2 regions of the Lachnoclostridium phytofermentans ISDg genome follow, and region 2 is predicted to be linked to the other one. Evidence: riboswitches for the same ligand, from Rfam matches in the RefSeq annotation. Region 2 holds a riboswitch; the other holds the start of a gene.
The links. A riboswitch is a leader RNA that binds a small molecule or an ion and turns the genes downstream of it on or off. The one in region 2 is predicted to bind thiamine pyrophosphate.
Positions count from the first base shown of each region.

Region 1: another riboswitch for thiamine pyrophosphate. It lies ahead of thiT (energy-coupled thiamine transporter ThiT); the one in region 2 lies ahead of CPHY_RS06060 (thiamine-binding protein).

Region 1 covers NC_010001.1:939,527-948,161, reverse strand. Annotated here, with positions in the region: gene CPHY_RS03930 (iron ABC transporter ATP-binding protein) at 208-966, opposite strand; gene CPHY_RS03925 (iron chelate uptake ABC transporter family permease subunit) at 963-1,931, opposite strand; gene CPHY_RS03920 (ABC transporter permease) at 1,928-2,890, opposite strand; gene CPHY_RS03915 (helix-turn-helix transcriptional regulator) at 3,076-3,882, shown strand; TPP riboswitch at 4,194-4,295, shown strand; gene thiT (energy-coupled thiamine transporter ThiT) at 4,338-5,003, shown strand; gene CPHY_RS03905 (hypothetical protein) at 5,514-5,912, shown strand; gene CPHY_RS03900 (YczE/YyaS/YitT family protein) at 5,926-6,552, opposite strand; gene CPHY_RS03895 (arsenate reductase family protein) at 6,726-7,058, opposite strand; gene CPHY_RS03890 (hypothetical protein) at 7,221-8,635, shown strand, end outside.
Region 2 covers NC_010001.1:1,447,775-1,456,409, reverse strand. Annotated here, with positions in the region: gene CPHY_RS22295 (CehA/McbA family metallohydrolase) at 1-848, opposite strand, end outside; gene recQ (DNA helicase RecQ) at 1,283-3,136, opposite strand; gene CPHY_RS06075 (ABC transporter ATP-binding protein) at 3,503-4,243, opposite strand; gene CPHY_RS06070 (ABC transporter substrate-binding protein) at 4,252-5,274, opposite strand; gene CPHY_RS06065 (ABC transporter permease) at 5,428-6,192, opposite strand; gene CPHY_RS06060 (thiamine-binding protein) at 6,158-6,457, opposite strand; TPP riboswitch at 6,907-7,020, opposite strand; gene rhaM (L-rhamnose mutarotase) at 7,139-7,453, opposite strand; gene CPHY_RS06045 (helix-turn-helix domain-containing protein) at 7,453-8,424, opposite strand.

The DNA.
Region 1 (8,635 bases), 510 kb from region 2:
TCAAAATCTGGATTTAATTGGTGGGGAGCATGTCACGTAGGAATCATTATTCCTCCTTTTCTTTATTTATAATACATGGGATAAATCCCATTGATTATCTAAGTTAGAACTCTAATGGCTCTTGAGTTATACTAATTTATTTGATTTATGCTAATTCAATTGATTTGCTCTTATTCATTGATTAATAATAATTCATTTAATATTCTGTTAAGTATAATAAAGACAGATTTTATTACCTTCAATTTGTTCTACCTTAATTTCCATACCAAACACTTCTTGTAACATCTGTGAATTCATAACCTCTTCACTTGGTCCATTGGCAATTATTTTCCCATCCTTCATTGCAATAATATAATCTGCATAACAGGAGACAAAGTTGATATCGTGAATTACCACCATAACCGTTTTCCCAAGCTCCTTCACCATTTTGGTTAGGATTTTCATAATTTGTACGGAGTGTTTCATATCAAGATTATTGAGTGGCTCATCTAAAAAGACATACTTTGTATCTTGTGCTATTAACATTGCTATATAAGCCATTTGACGTTGACCACCACTTAATTCATCTAAGTAGCGATCCTTAAAGGCATCGATACTCATGTAGGATATTGCCTCTGCAACTTTCTTTTCATCCTCTTTTGTTAAACGCCCTTGGCTATATGGGAAACGACCAAACTGCACGAGCTCATGTACCGTAAGGCGAATATTGAGGTGATTTGTTTGGCTTAAGATAGAAAGTCGTTTCGCTAGCTCTCTACTGTTCCATTCCTTTACCTCTTTCTCATCTATGTGACACTCGCCACTACTTCGATCCAAGGTACGCCCAATTAAGGACAATAGTGTACTCTTTCCTGCTCCATTACTGCCTACAAAGGCAATCAACTTGTTTTTCGGTATTGTAATGGAAATGTCATCTACAACCTTTTTATTACCATAAGCTTTTGTTAAGCCTCTAGTCTTTATCATGATTTTCCCTCCTTAAGCATGAGATATATAAAGTAACATCCACCAATAAAATTAATAACAACACTAATCTGAGTAGAATGATGCAGGATACGTTCTACAAAAAACAATCCGCTAAGTAATGCAAGTGCTCCTAATAACACGGCAACCGGTACTCTGATTTCATGACGATACGTTGAAACTAAATTCCTTGCAATACTAACAACTAAGATACCAAGAAAAGTAATTGGTCCAACGAGTGCTGTAGAAACTGCGGTTAAAATCGCAATATACATTAATGTTCTAAATACAGTACTACGGTAGGGAACTCCCAGATTAATTGCCCCCGTTTGACCAAGCCCTAAAGCATTCAGTTTAGAAAAATCTTTTCTAGCCGCTATAGCAATCACAACGACAATTACGATACTTATGGTTAACAAATCTGTATTCATCTGATTAAAACTAGCAAACATCTTTCCTTGTACAAGTGAAAATTCATTGGGATCCATTAATACCTGCATAAAAGATGCCAGTCCGGAAAATAAACCACCAAAAATCGTACCTGCTAAAACCATAAAGTATAGATTTTTGTTGTTTCCCTTAAACATTCCGAAAAATAAAAAGAACGAACAAAGTACCATCAGCCCAATGGATAATAAGTAATTAGGAAGGCCTGTTAATTTACTGACTCCCGCATGAGAAAAGAAAAATACGATAATGGTCTGCAAAAATAAGTACAAGGAATCCAAACCGATAATGCTCGGAGTTAAAATCTTATTGTTCGTAATCGTCTGAAAGGACACTGAAGAATATCCAACACAATAACTTGTTAAGAAAACCGCTAACACTTTACGTAATCTACGTGGGAAAAAATAATGAAAGTTCTTTGTTGATAATCCTAAGAAAAGATAAAGGAAACAAAGAATCGCAACAATTGTGATTAGTATCAAGATACATTTTTTCTCTTTTGATATCTGCTTTCTTCTCATGCGGTACCTCCCTCCTTATTCTTTTGAAATAGCAGGAATAAAAAGATTGCACCACCTAAGACACTAACAATCACACTAACTGAAATCTCATACGGATAAACGATAATCCTGCTTAAGATGTCACAGAATAATAAGAAAATTCCGCCAAGTAATGCAGTATCGAATAAGGTATGTTTTAAGTCATCACCATAATAGATAGAAACAATGTTAGGAATAATTAATCCTAAGAAAGCAATACTCCCAACCGATACTGTAATAATAGAAGCAAGAAATGCTACTATAACAAATCCAACTATCGTGATAAACCTATAATTCAATCCTAAGTTTTTAGCAAAGCTCTCACCCATTCCAGCGATCGTAAATTTCTTCGCATATAAATAAGCGAGAATAACAAAAGGAATTCCTAAGTAGAGTAATTCATATCTGCCCTTTACTACTAAGGAGAAGTTTCCTTGTAACCACGAGGATATGTTCTGTACCAAATCATAGCGAAAGGAAATATAGGCTGTTAATGAACTAACCACATTTCCAAGCATTAATCCAATAAGAGGAACCATTACAGGACTTTTAAGAGGTATTCTTTGAAGAAGCTGTACAAACAAAAGACTTCCAAATAATGCAATGATAAAAGCAAAAATCATCTTAAGCATCATAGACTGCCCACCAAAAAATATAATGGATAATAAGATACCAAACTTACACCATTCCATCGTTCCCGCAGTCGTTGGTGAAACAAACCGATTTCCTGTCATTGTCTGCATAATCTTCCCTGAAATGCTAAGTCCAGCTCCCGTTACCAGAACAGCTAAAAGTCTTGGAATGCGACTATATATAAGTAATTGATAATCCGCAGAATCTCTTACCAATGCTCCTCTTAAGGAAAAATCTTGTGCTCCAAGCATGATGGATAGAAAGGATGCAATTATTAATATAATGATAAAAACTATTCTCTTCTTCACTGCTTTTCTCCTACGTTCTATGTTCTTCGTTGACAGTGAGAAGTATAACAAGGATAGTGTTTTGTTTGAATGGACAATTTTTTACCTATGGACAAATCTTAAGATTTATGTTATTCTAAAACCACTCAAATGATATTGATTTTCATTATCAGATAGATTTTAACTTTTTTAGAAGGGAATTTACTATGAGCGAAAAAATGCGTGGAATTTCATCACTATTTCAGAACCAAGCATTAAAAAATATCAACTTAATACAGGTAACGGTAACTAGTACAGAAGCATTTCATTGCAAGTTTCCACAAGGAGGATTTTTATTTCCAATCAAAGGACGTGCTCAACTAACAATTGATGAGGAAACCACAACTTATCTTACTTCAAGCTATGTACAGCATATAAAAAGCGGAAGCTATCTTCATCTATTTTCACTAGATCAAGTGGATTTTGAGTTTATCCTACTTTCCTATACCTTTGGTAATTCAACACTATCTCCCGATGAGTGCATTCCTAATACGTTTCATCTAAAGTTAGCGGAAGCGAAAAAAACTCACATGATGCTAAAACAACTGATGGAAAAAATCACATCAAGTCATCATTATCATACTTTAACTCTTGAATTAGAGATGAGAAAGTTATTAAACACTGCCTTAAAACAAAGCGATACATCAGAACAGCAGCTTCTTGACGCTGTATGCAGCTATTTAAAAAAGCACCTCTCCTCCCCGATTACATTAAATGAATTAGCTGCATATTTCAACAAAAAACCTGCTCAGCTATCCCATTTATTTTATAAAAACTTAGGGATTCGACCAATAGAATATTTAATTAGGCAAAGATTAGAAAAAGCCACCGAGCTATTAAAGCAGGGTGACTCAGTACAGTTGGCTGCATCAAAGGTGGGTTATGATGATGCCTTATACTTTAGCCGATTATATAAAAAATATTATCTCATCCGTCCTAGTGAAGTAAAAGACTATCATAGAGAAGTATGTTAGTTATCTCCACTACTCAAGTACCTCTCTTTGCGTATAATGTCAATATTCACAGAACCCTCATATGCCAGACACTCTAAACTCACTGAGAAGTTAAAAACAAACTTCTGAGAGGTCACATTGAAACTTCTGAGAAGTCACATTTCTACTTGACATTAGACGGATAACTTGCTATAGTAACCATGGAATCAAGAGGTTATACTTTTAGAGTGTATACAAAAAATCGATGTCTCTACTATGTACTCCATTGATTACATAAAACAAGAAAAAGTACGTTCGCGAACTTTTCTTAATTATGAATAAATAATTAGATATTGTATTGCTGGGGGAGCCGAATTGGCTGAGAAGTAGACACCTACTGACCCTTATTACTTGATCCAGTTAGTACTGGCGTAAGGAAGCACCAAACGTCCTCCGAAGCAATCACAATTACAGTGAAACTTAAGGAGGTTTTTTTTATGCGTGATTTGTTCGTTACATCCATTGATGGAACATACGGTTTAACAACACTTAGTTATATTTTATTAGCTGTTCTTCTTGTTGCTTTAATAGTTGTCGCTTCTTTCTTTGCCAAAAATAAAGATACAAAGAAAATGCCAACAAAGCAATTAGTATTTTGTGCCATAGCGATGGCTTTAGCACTTGTGACTTCTTATCTTGAAGTATATTCTTTTCCATTTGGTGGTTCCGTAACTTTATTTAGTATGCTGTTTATCTGTTTGATTGGCTATCTCTATGGAGCAAAGACAAGTATTATTGTAGGCGTTGCATACGGTATCCTACAATTTGTTATTAAGCCATATATTTATCATCCAACACAGATTCTTTTAGATTATCCTCTTGCCTTTGGTGCCCTTGGATTATCTGGACTATTCTATAAGAGTAAGAATGGTTTGTTAAAAGGTTACCTTGTAGGTATTACAGGAAGATGGTTATTTTCAACCTTATCCGGATTTATCTTCTTTGGCGCTTATGCTTGGGAAGGCTGGAACCCAATTTTATATTCTATGGCTTATAATGGAGCCTATATCTATGCTGAGGGTATTGCAACAGTAATAATAATTTGTTTACCTTTGGTGAAAAATGCCTTTGATCAGGTAAAGAAGATGACATATCTAGATTAATTCAATACCTATTTTAAAGCTGTCCTAAATTTTGGTTTAGGGCAGCTTTTTTAGAATGAATTATGATTTTGACTTACCTACAATCCTTTCCTATTATTTTCATAATTTTGAATCCCATCATTTCAACATCTAAAAGTAGAGGCAAAGCTACAATGCAGGGAGCTTACCATTAGATACATTAAGCAATCGGTGCGAAATGTCAAAGGGTGTAGTATTAAGATTTCTTAAAAGTCTGCAATAAAAGAAAATATTAAAGGCACTTTAGATGATAATGTTACTGACCTATAATTGTTTTCATTAAAATATTTTAGTGATGATATTTTGTAATTTAATGGTATAATCGACTGAGGAGGTTTTATTTATAAAAAAATTTATTTGTCTATTTGTATTTCATAGATTGAAACTTTTTTCCAAGTATTATCGTCTAATAATTAGAAGTCTAGACGGTATATCCTAATACATAACATCCGGATAACTTATAATCGAATGAAAGGAAAGGTTGTTAATAACATGAAACAAAAGACTCTATTGTTATTTACCTTCTTGTTTACTGCTTTTTTAGCTTCCTGTTCTCATACAAAGGATATTAATTTAACAACAATTGAAGCCATAGATATTGAATCCATCACCTTATTGTCCTTGCTACCAGGTAATATTATGCAAATACATGATACGAACGAGTTAAATCAGCTCATAACAACAATACAAAGTCTACCTCTTCATCAAAAGATTAAAAATCCTATGACATTTGATGAGAGTTTAGTTCAATATACTCTGCAGGGCAATGACAATAATGAAATAACTATTTCCATTCAATCTCCATATGTATGCATTAATGATAATTGGTATTTAAGTGACTTTACATCATGCGAACAATTAAATGAGAAGGCTAATGAGTTATTTCATTAGCCTTCTCTGTAAATTATATTAACTTAATTTTCTTTAATAGCCGTTTTATTAGTTTTGTAAATAATTGAATACTAGGTCCTGCGGACAAAGCGGTAATGAAGGTAATCACACCCACATTGCCTCCAAGTAAAAAACCAATTAAAATAAGAATAAAATCAAAGCATATTTTAGTTATTCCAAATTCCCATGGAAGGTGGTCACTAATCGTCATTACAAGCCCGGTAAAGGGATCTAAACCGATATCTACGCTGATAAAAATGGATACTCCCACATAGATTAGTAGGCAACCAAAAAAAGTTCCGATTCCTCGGCTTAAAACTGTATTTGAAACAAATATCTTGGGAAATAAAAACATACCAAGATTTACAAATGTACCTAATGGTAGGATATACACCACTGTACCAATATTTATATAATGTCTACCTATAAAAAATAGCAAAACGATAATACTAAGATTCACAATATTTGATATCATCCCTAGCCGTGATAATGGTAGAGAAAAAGCATTTCTAACACCATCATAAAGTAATGCAACAGGATCATTTCCAAATAAAGATTCAGCATTAAAACCGATTCCAACTCCAACAAATAAAATACCAATTAAAGCAAGTACTAGTTTAATCCAGAAGTTCTTTTTCATATTCATCCTTTCTAGCAAAGGTAATCCTTAAATCATTTTTTTTACACTAAGTTATCTTTCCACCATTTCTTCGTTTCATCCAAAAATATATATTCTTCCATTATTCCTTGATTCCTTTATCCTCTGATTCCTTTGTCTCTTATTTCATTTATCCTATAATTTTTATCCAGTCACTATTCCCATGTACGCCAGATTTCAGGGCAATATCCTATCGTAGCCTTTGAACCATTACGGACAATAGGAGTTTTATAATATTTAGGCATCTCCAAAAGTTTTTCTATTTGATCCTCTGTTGAGAGATACTGAATCATACAATACTCTTTGGTTGTTTTATCCATCATAGCCTCAAAGCCACCAAGAGCGTTAGATACACTAAGAAATTCGCCCTTGCTCAAACCTTTGCTTAATATATCGATCGATTGAAATTTTACTCCCCTCTCTTTAAAATATCTTTCTGCCTTTTTTGTATCAAAACATTTTGATTTACCAAATACCTGAATATTCATAACCCTTTCCTTTCTAACTACCTCTTATTAAATTGTAAATATTTTACATGACATTGCTTTTTCACTATTGTATAATAGTAATAAGTATAATAGTATTAAGTATAATTAATATACCGAATGTAATCTTGTTTGTCTATGTCGTATTTCTAGGGAGGATTTAAAGTGACAGAAACAATTTGTAATAAATGCCATAAAAATCATATCGTACAATCACAGGGATTGTGTTATACCTGCAGCAATTCGAAAGATAAAATTACCTATGATACATTACTTCAGAACTCAAGAAAAATATTTTATGATACGATTTCCACAATACTTATTTATCTAATGAATATCTTACTAACTATTTTACTATATATACTTATCACGAATCGATACCTTGAAAATACTAACTTAATCTTACCCTATGGAATCACCCTTGCCTTTTTATTACCGTATTCACTAATTAAATGTAATCTCGCTTATAAGCTTTGGAAAATGCGCTATCAACAGATTTCAATTAAGGGAATTCACCTTATTCCAGAGGCCATCTCCCTTATTGTAAAAATCACAATCTATTTTAGTTTTTTATCTAATCCAAGATTGTACGAGAATAAATTGTCCAATATTACTAAGCTTCTAACCAACATCACATTAGGAAAAATTAATATTCTCTACCTAACTTTCATTATAAGTATAACAGTTACATTAATACTCTTACGCTTATTTTTACATATTATTGCGATTATTTTAAACAATATAAAAGCCTCTCGTTACAAAGACTTTTATGAAAAGAAGGATATATTACCAGTCATTCAACTCATAAATAAATTAGAAAACGGATATCTCTTATCACATGAATTTTTAACGATACCTGACAATGAACAAAATAAAGCTTCCCAAAACTTGCTTGCAATTGCAACTGAACCAAGGGTAATTCCAGATGCAGAAGACATTTTCCAAGAATTAAATGTCTACGGAAATGACAAAACACTTCTTCATACTCTTTCAGAAAAATTAACATCGAATGATCGAACACTATTTTTAACACAGGAAGAAAGCCTCATTTATTATGCCTATATGAAAGATAAGTTAACTCGCTGGAAAGATCAAAATAGCACTATGGAAGGATACCTTGAACAAGAATTACTTTCTGAAACGGTCGAACAATTTGAAAGTATCAAGTTACTGTTTAGACAATGTAAAATAGAAAGTAAGACTTTTTTTGAATTATCACAACGTTATGAAACGGAATTTGAATTACCACTAAATGAGCTTTTCGAAAATCGGAGACTTATCAAACAACGCATTGACCAACTTTATCATGATTGTGAAGCTTTAAATCAGAAGAAAGAGAATAAAGATAGACTAGGCGAAGTATTATCTTTGTTTGGAAATAAGATAACGCATTTACCACAGTTACGGCTAAATCTGAACGGAAAAGTCTTATCATTTGATCATATTATTTTATCAAAGCAGGGGATATTTTTCATTGAACAGTGTTGTTTTGAACTTCCCGAGGAAACAAGCCTTCTTATAGAAAAAGATGGTAGTTTGTGGATTCATAATGTAAACGATTTCTCCAAACCTGCCTTCCT
Region 2 (8,635 bases):
ATCTGTCCATTAATGACATCTTCTAAAATCGCAGTATTCACCGCATTATAGTTGCCGTATCGGTAAACAAGTTGTCCCACTACAGTAACTTGACCGCTGCTTAGTTGACTGGCCTCTAATACAGATATTGCACCTTCGGGAATTACAGGAATCGGATCAAATAAACCTGGGTCTACTTCCGGTTCTTTTGCTAGCACATAATTAAATACTACAATATCACTTTCTAAATACTCCGGTGCTGTAGCCTTTGCCTCAATTCTTGTATCACTGTTAATTATAATCGGCTCTATATAATCTACCCAAATTGCAGAAGGAGAAACAGTCGTAGCACGATACTGAATGCTCGCATCTGTTGTTGTACAGGAGAGTGTAATAGCACTTCCAGAGGCAACTACGCCAGACGGCTTACTTGCTTGCGGTGTTGCTGTTTTTACAGGTCCTGATGGTATGCCATCATCTAGTTTGTATAGAGTAAATTTAGAAAAATAAGTACTTGGAGCACCTGATACCGTCCCAACTTTATAAGCTCTAAATTTATTATCTCCACTATTTAAGGTTTTATTGCTTGCTAAAATTACAGCATCTTCAGCTGTTGAGTTAATCGTAAAGATCCCAACGCTCTCTTCTACAAATATCCATGTATATTTACCTTCCATTATTCCATTCGTAGCCGCAGCTTTTGGCATAATTTTCTGTCCTTTAGAATCCGTCAAAATCACCTGATCCCCTGAAACATTAAGATCCCACACATATTTACTATCCGGATTCTCCACCTTATTATCCGTAACAGCAATTGGTGTTTCGGTGCCGTCACCAAGCCATCCTTTGCTCGCATCGAGTTCAGGCAATGCATAACCACATGATAATCCTCTACATCATGCATCATAAATGCATTGACTAGATCTTTTACAATAAAAATGTCATCAAATATTACTTATTAAGCTTTGTTTCTCATTTTATTCCAGTATTATTTAGTTCCAATTATAGCACATATGCACTATTAATGCAATATTCTTTGTTCTAAATATAACATTTATATATATAAAAAAACATTTATATCTTATCATTTTGCTACTATTTTAATACTTTATTCTTATTTTAAAATAAATATTAGTGCAATTTTACTAACTGTTAGAACTTTAACATTTTTTCGTTATTGATATATAGACTCTATAATAAATGTTAGGGTGTACGAAAAAAACTCGTATACTCTAGCATTTTCTTTTATAGTCTTCCTTATTGCCTAGTAATACGAAACAGGTGGGCATAACAGCCCACCTGTTTAACTATTTATTATCTTCTTATTACTTTGAAACCTACGGATCTCATCTTCAAATTGAGCACCATATTTTTCATACTTTACTTCACCAACCCCAGTAATTTCAAGCATTTCTTCTTTACTAGTTGGTAAAGACTGACTCATCTGGAGTAATGTCTTATCTCCAAATATTATATAAGGTGGAACTTTTTCTTTTCTAGCGATTGATAGACGTAAGACACGAAGTTCTTCAAATAGTTCATCATTCGTATCCAATGAATACACAGCTTTTTTCTTACTTCGTGTTTCGGTGCTTTTCGCCTTCCTTTCTCGTTCCTTAGAAACCTTTAGTTCAATCGCATCTCTATGTTCTAATAATTCTTTTGCTTTATCTGTTACTTTCAAGATGGAATATTCCGAATTTGTTAGCAATAAATAACCACTTAGTACAAGATGATTCATAATCTGCCGTAATCTTGGTATCGTTATATCTGATAATGAATTATGGCATGCATATTCGTCAAGACGAAACTGCTTTATTTTCGCAGACTTACTGCCATGTACGGTATCAACAATCGTCATTAACCCGAACCGTTGCCTCGTTTCTAATACACACTGAATTAATTTTATACTGATTTCGGTTATATCAATAATTTCAAATTCCGATAAGCAATTGGAACAATCGTCACAAGTTGGCTCTGCTTTCTCACCAAAATACTCTAAAATATAATGACGAAGACAGTCATTCGTAAAGCAATAAAATGTCATTTTCTTTAAGCGTTCCCGATCTCTTATCTTTACTGCCTCTAACAATTCACCAGTTAATTCTTCATTCTCGCGATTATTTTCTATAAATAACTGATTCGTAATCACATCTTGTCCACCATATAACAGAATACATTCTGCACGCCCCCCATCTCTTCCCGCGCGTCCAGCCTCTTGATAATAGCTTTCTATGTTTTTTGGCATGTTATAATGAATGACAAACCTTACATTCGACTTATCTATTCCCATTCCAAATGCATTTGTTGCCACCATAATTGGTTTCACATCATAGATAAAATCATCCTGATTTTGATGCCTTTCGACATCACTTAATCCCGCATGGTATCTAGTTACCGGATATCCTTCAATTTCTAAACGCTGCGCTACTTCCTCCACGGCTTTTCTCGTAGCACAATAAATGACACCACTCATATTCTGATGTTCCTTCAGATAGGAAACAAGCTCAGCATATTTATCTTTAGGACTTTTTACTGCAAAATATAAATTCTTACGGTCAAATCCAGTCGTAACTACCGTAGCACGCTGTAATCCAAGTAATCGGATTACATCCTCTTTCACTTCTTTCGTAGCAGTAGCGGTAAATGCACTAACGATTGGACGTACTGGTAACTGATTTACGAAATCAATGATTTTTAAATAACTTGGACGAAAATCTTGTCCCCATTGGGATACACAATGTACCTCATCAATACTTAACATTGAAATCTCAACATCCCTCACAAATTCAAGAAATTCCTCTGTTAATAATCTCTCAGGTGCTACATAGATAATTTTATATCGTCCTTCTTTCGCATAGGATAACGCTAGTCGATATTGATTTGCAGTTAAAGAGCTGTTTAAGTATGCCGCATGGACTCCCATTTGATTCAAGGTACCTACTTGATCCTTCATTAAAGAAATTAATGGTGATACTACTAGTGTTATTCCAGAAAGCATTAGCGCAGGGACTTGAAAACACACTGATTTTCCTGCTCCCGTTGGCATAATACCAAACGTATCCTTGCCTGCTAAAATACTGTTTATCAACTCCTCCTGTCCATCTCGAAAGGAGTCATAACCATAGTACTTTTTTAAAATTTGTTCTTTATTCAATTACTAATCCTCGTTTCAACTCTTTTATAAGCTTATAACTTATATTCTTAAGACCATTGTAAACTACTGGGTATGGAACGTCAATTCGACAAAAGGGCAAAGTTTTTGCTAAATTTTAAACGATATGCTGATTAAAAAGTTAAATTAAAAAGAAACTGCCTTGCATTTATATAGAGCACTACAATCAGTATTCTAGATAAAGTAAAGGCAGTAACCAAATAATATTCTGTTTCTTTTCTTTTTGTATCGATTTACAATACATCTTCAACGAAATAATAAATTGTTTTTTCTTATTATTTCATTTACAATGCATCCTCAACGAAAATAATAGAGAGCTTTTTTCATGTTACATCACTTATATTATATTTACTCCTGTAAACTCTCCAATATTTCCTTCTTATACCTAAGAAATTCTGAACTTAACAAAAATTCTTCGTCTCTTGGACGTTTTTCCTTCATAATGATTTCCTTCGTAATCTGTCCCGGTTCACCTGTTAGAAGATAAATACGATCCGATAACAGAATAGCCTCATCAATATCATGGGTAATAAATAACGTGGAAAGTTTTATCTTTTCCATGATATCAAGATACCAACGATGAATTTTCCCTTTGGTTATCATATCAAGAGCACTAAATGGTTCATCTAATAAAGCAATCTTATCTGAAAATAAATAGGTTCTAAGAAGTGCAGCTCGTTGTCTCATACCACCGGATAAACTGGCAGGATAGAGCTTTTGTGTACCTTCCAGCCCGAATTCCTCAAAATAATCTGCTACTTTATCCCTGGCATCTCGCTTTTTCATTCCCTTTATAATCAGTGGCAATGAAACGTTATCCTCAATAGTCTTATATGGCAGTAAAAGATCCTTTTGAAGCATATAGCTGATATTACCTGCTTGATTTGTAATATCTTTACCATCCAGTAGAACTTCACCTTTATCTGGTTCTAATAATCCTGCTATAATATTAAAAAGCGTTGTTTTACCTGCCCCACTGACACCAAGCAGACAAACCAGCTCATTTTCCTTTAATACCACTGAGACATTCTTTAATACTGCTTTATCTCCATATGATTTGGAGATATTCCGAATTGTTAGTTTATCCATTTTAATTCCTATTCTGGTAAATACTCGTTTGTAAAACCAGTATTTTCAGGGATATTAATTTCGACTAGATTATTATCATTTAGCCAGTTATAAAAGGCATTCCAGCGGTTTGGATCAATGTATCCCCAACGTTTTTCCTCCGCTTTATATTCCTTAGATAGCCAAACTTGACTCTCGTTCACAAGGTCTGCATCTAATTCGGGTACAGCTTTAAGTAAGAGTTCTGCTGCATCTTTAGGATTCTCAATTGCATATTCATAACCTTTCTTTAAGGCACAGAAAAATGCTTTTGCTGTATCAGCATCTTTCTTAAGGAATTCATTGTTTGCAATAACAACTGGTGTATAGTAATCAAAGACTGGGTTGATGTCTTTAAAAGCAAAATAATCCGTCTCTAACCCCTTCACCTTAGTTGCAATTCCTCCCCAAGCATAAAATATCCAAATCGCATCGACCGATTTTGTTTGAAGTGCAGTTACTTCATCCGTTACTGTACTTGGTATTAAATTCACTTTACTAAAATCACCGCCATCTACTTCAACTACATTTTTCAACATAGCTTTTTCAACATCCAAATCCCAAGTTGCATAATTTTTTCCTTCTAAGCCCTTTGGGGTATCCATACCTTCTCCCTTTCGGCTTACAATACCTGAGGTATTATGCTGTACTAAGGCAGCACATACTGTAATTGGTAAGGTAGAATCCCCCACAATTGCTGGAGTAATTGTATCCTGACAAGAGATTCCAAACTGTGCCTTGCCGCTCGCAACCAATGCTGCTGCTCCATCTTCTGGCGGCTGAACGATCGTTACATCAAGGCCTTCTTCTGCAAAATATCCTTTTGCTTGAGCTACATATAGACCTGTGTGATTTGTATTTGGAGTCCAGTCTAATACGAAGGTGATCTTTTCTAAATCTTTTGAATTATTATTACTTACATCATTATCTTTTTTCCCACAGGCTGTCATTGTTGTAAGCGTAGTAGCTGCTAAGATCAAAGCAAGGATACGCTTCAATTTATTATATTTCATTAGTTTTCCCACTTTCTTTTAAGAACTATTTCTTATCTTTGCTTTAAATTAATATAAATTATTGATAAGTAACTATTTAAAAAGTTATATAAATTTACATGGTTGTAATTTCATTCTTGCGATTTTTCCGTTCATACATTCTAATTGCTAACTTTATTTCTCTTCCCAAGGCATGCATCGTTTTTTTAAGTAACCCACCAGCTTCATTAACAAAAGACTTATCGCTGATATCAAGAAAATAACCGCAAACATTTTATCGAAAGCATAGGATTTTTTTACTCGCGTCATATAAACTCCGAGCCCATGAAAACCGCCGAGCCATTCCGAAATTACCGCACCTACAACGGAATAAGATGCAGATATTTTTAAGCTAGCAAAAAAATAACTTAATGAACTAGGTAATTTGATTTGACGAAATATCTGGAATTTCGTTGCTCCCATAGAACGCAACAACTGAATAGCATCCTTGTCCGCAGAATGAAATCCATCCAAGAGCCCTACTGTGATAGGGAAAAACGTTACTATGATAATTAGTACTATTTTGGGAGCCATTCCATAACCTAACCACAACACTAACAGAGGCGCTATCGCAACGGTAGGTACGGTTTGCGTTATAACAATTACTGGATAGAACGCTTGATAAACTTTCGGAAACCTCTCCATCCAAACTGCAATTGTAAATCCCAGAAGAGTCCCTAATAATAAGCCAAAAAATGCTTCCACCAAGGTTACCCTCATATGTGACATTAAGAGGGGGAACTCTTTTACGAACGCTAGAACAACATCTACCGGAGATGGAAGCATATACTTTGGCACCCAACCAATGCTTGAGACTATCTGCCAAAGGGCTAAGATTCCAAATATTGCACTAAAGGAAGGTAGTTTAGTTCTGATGGTGTTTCGTAACTTTTTTCTCAATCGTTAATACATCTCCTTCTGGACGATAGGTAACCTTTATGTAGGCTGCTACAGAAGGTGCACCGGCACGGATTGCAATATGTTGGCATTCTTTTACAATATCCATTAGTTCATCATAATCACCTTCAATGGCTGTTTCAAATGGTCCAACATAATAATTTAAACCGGTACTTTTGATGTAGGCTATCACCTCATCTACGATACGAATTAAATCTTCATCATTCTTTGCTACTGGTAATGTTTGAATTGCTACACTTGCATTCATTTTTTAATCTCCTTTCTTGCGGGTATACGTGTATGAAAATCCATTTCGCAGCCACTCCTTGCATATCATATCTGCTTACTGCAGATAGCATACTGTTAAAAAGCGAATACTACTTTAATTTTCTCACTACCCAACATGAAACCACTCTAAGGCCCCATAAATTATTTAGTGTAAAAGTGGTATTTTCTTTCACACTATAGTGACTATCTGCGCTACTTCATAGTTTTTATAGCAATGCAGATTTAAAACTTACTGAGCGTAAGAACGTTTATTTTACGCTCAGTATTAGAAATGGATAAGGTTTGCGAAGCGAATTTGCATCACAAGTGGAGTATTTTTCTTTTATTTGAATACAACTTGCAAAATAATTAATTTATAGGTAGTTACAATGCAATTTCCTATAAACTAAAAAAACTCCCTTTGATATCCAAAGGGAGTTATAACTCAAAAATAAAAGCAATAAAACTCCCTCCGCTGGCATGATCCAGATCAGGTTGTAGGGTCAAGAACATTTTCGTAGTTCTAATCTCAGCCAAATTCATTTGGCACCCCTGTTTCTTTTTCAAACTCAATTTTACTTTAAATTTTAAATTTGTCAATATGTAAATGAAATATGTTGTAATTTCGTCCAAATAAACTCTAAAGAAGCACAGGGATCTTCTCCCTCTGCTCCCTCTATTTTTAATCCAGATGAAATACATTCTTTAATGAAACACTTACCGGACTATTATCTGGATTTGTTTCCATAATGTCAGCCATAAAAGCCCACCATTTCTTACAAATCTCAGTCTCTGCAGTTTTATCCCACTTTTCTTCGTCCTCTAATTCTATGTAACCATATAGCACATTGGTTTCTTCATCTAAAAATATAGTATAATTGCTTCCACCATACTCATGAATCATTTCTTTCATTTCAGGCCATAATTCATTGTGGCGTTTCTCATATTCTTTTGCTTGTCCTTCAAATAATTGCATTTTAAATGCTTTCCGTACCATTATCTAATCCTCCTATTTTTTTCTCGGTATTCCTTTGGTGACATATGATATCGTTCCCTAAATTTACGATGAAAGAAGCTGTTATTCTCGTATCCTACTGCTACTACAATATCAGTAATTGACAGATTCGTCTCTGCTAGAAGTGATATGGCAACTTCAAATCGTTTCTCCTGCAATAACTCTCTGAATGATTTCCCCGTTTTACTTGCTATTAATCTACTTAAGGATGATAGCGATAAGCATAGCTTCTCTGCTAATTCTGTTAAGCTTGCTGTCTTATAATTTATATCAATATAATTGACAGCTGCCTTAGCAATAACATCTTCATAACTATTGGGAGATCCAGCTTTTAATGAATCCGAGTATTTAACCAAATACAAAAATAAAAGTCCCATCACACGTTGATTAATCATGTCGTTATTGGAGGCATCATGAACCAAGGAATACACAAGATTTTCTAGTAAATTTTCTATTTCAAGAATTCCCTTAACTTTAAAATGTAGATATTGCTCTTTATGAGAAGCATTTCTTAAGATACCTACTAAAAAGTCCGCTAATACATTGTCTTTTTGAATCATCGAAAAACTCACATCAAAAAAATGTGGTAAGATGATTAAATTAATTGCGATATCCTCTTTCCCAGCCTCCTTAATTGCATGGTAAATATGTTGATTAAGAAATAATATGTCCCCTTCCTCAAGTACTACTGGAACATTGTTTATAGTGTGGGTTAAAGATCCCTTACAGACATAAACTACTTCAATATAATCATGTTTATGTTTGGGGAAATCGATAAAGCGAGTATGCGGACGAATTGTAATTAGTTGTTCTTCTTCTAACATCTTATTTTTCTGAATCACAAAATCCTTGCTCGAGGTGTATCGTTCTTTTTCTACTTCCTTTTTTACGTTTAAAATACGTTTTTCCTCTTCCGTAATCTGAGAAAGAATCTGAATCAATTCTTGGTTCATCTATAACCTCATTTCTGCTCCGCGTATTACTTTAACTTTTACGCATTGGAAAGTTAACTCTTATTTAGCTAAAGGATATAATCTTGTTGCTCATTTCGATCATTACTTACCCTTATTATAGTTAACCCTGAGAATTTTGTCCATCTAACATTATGAAGCAAGAATAAACATTCTTCGTAGATTTTTCACTTGTTATGAATAGTAAGGCTGG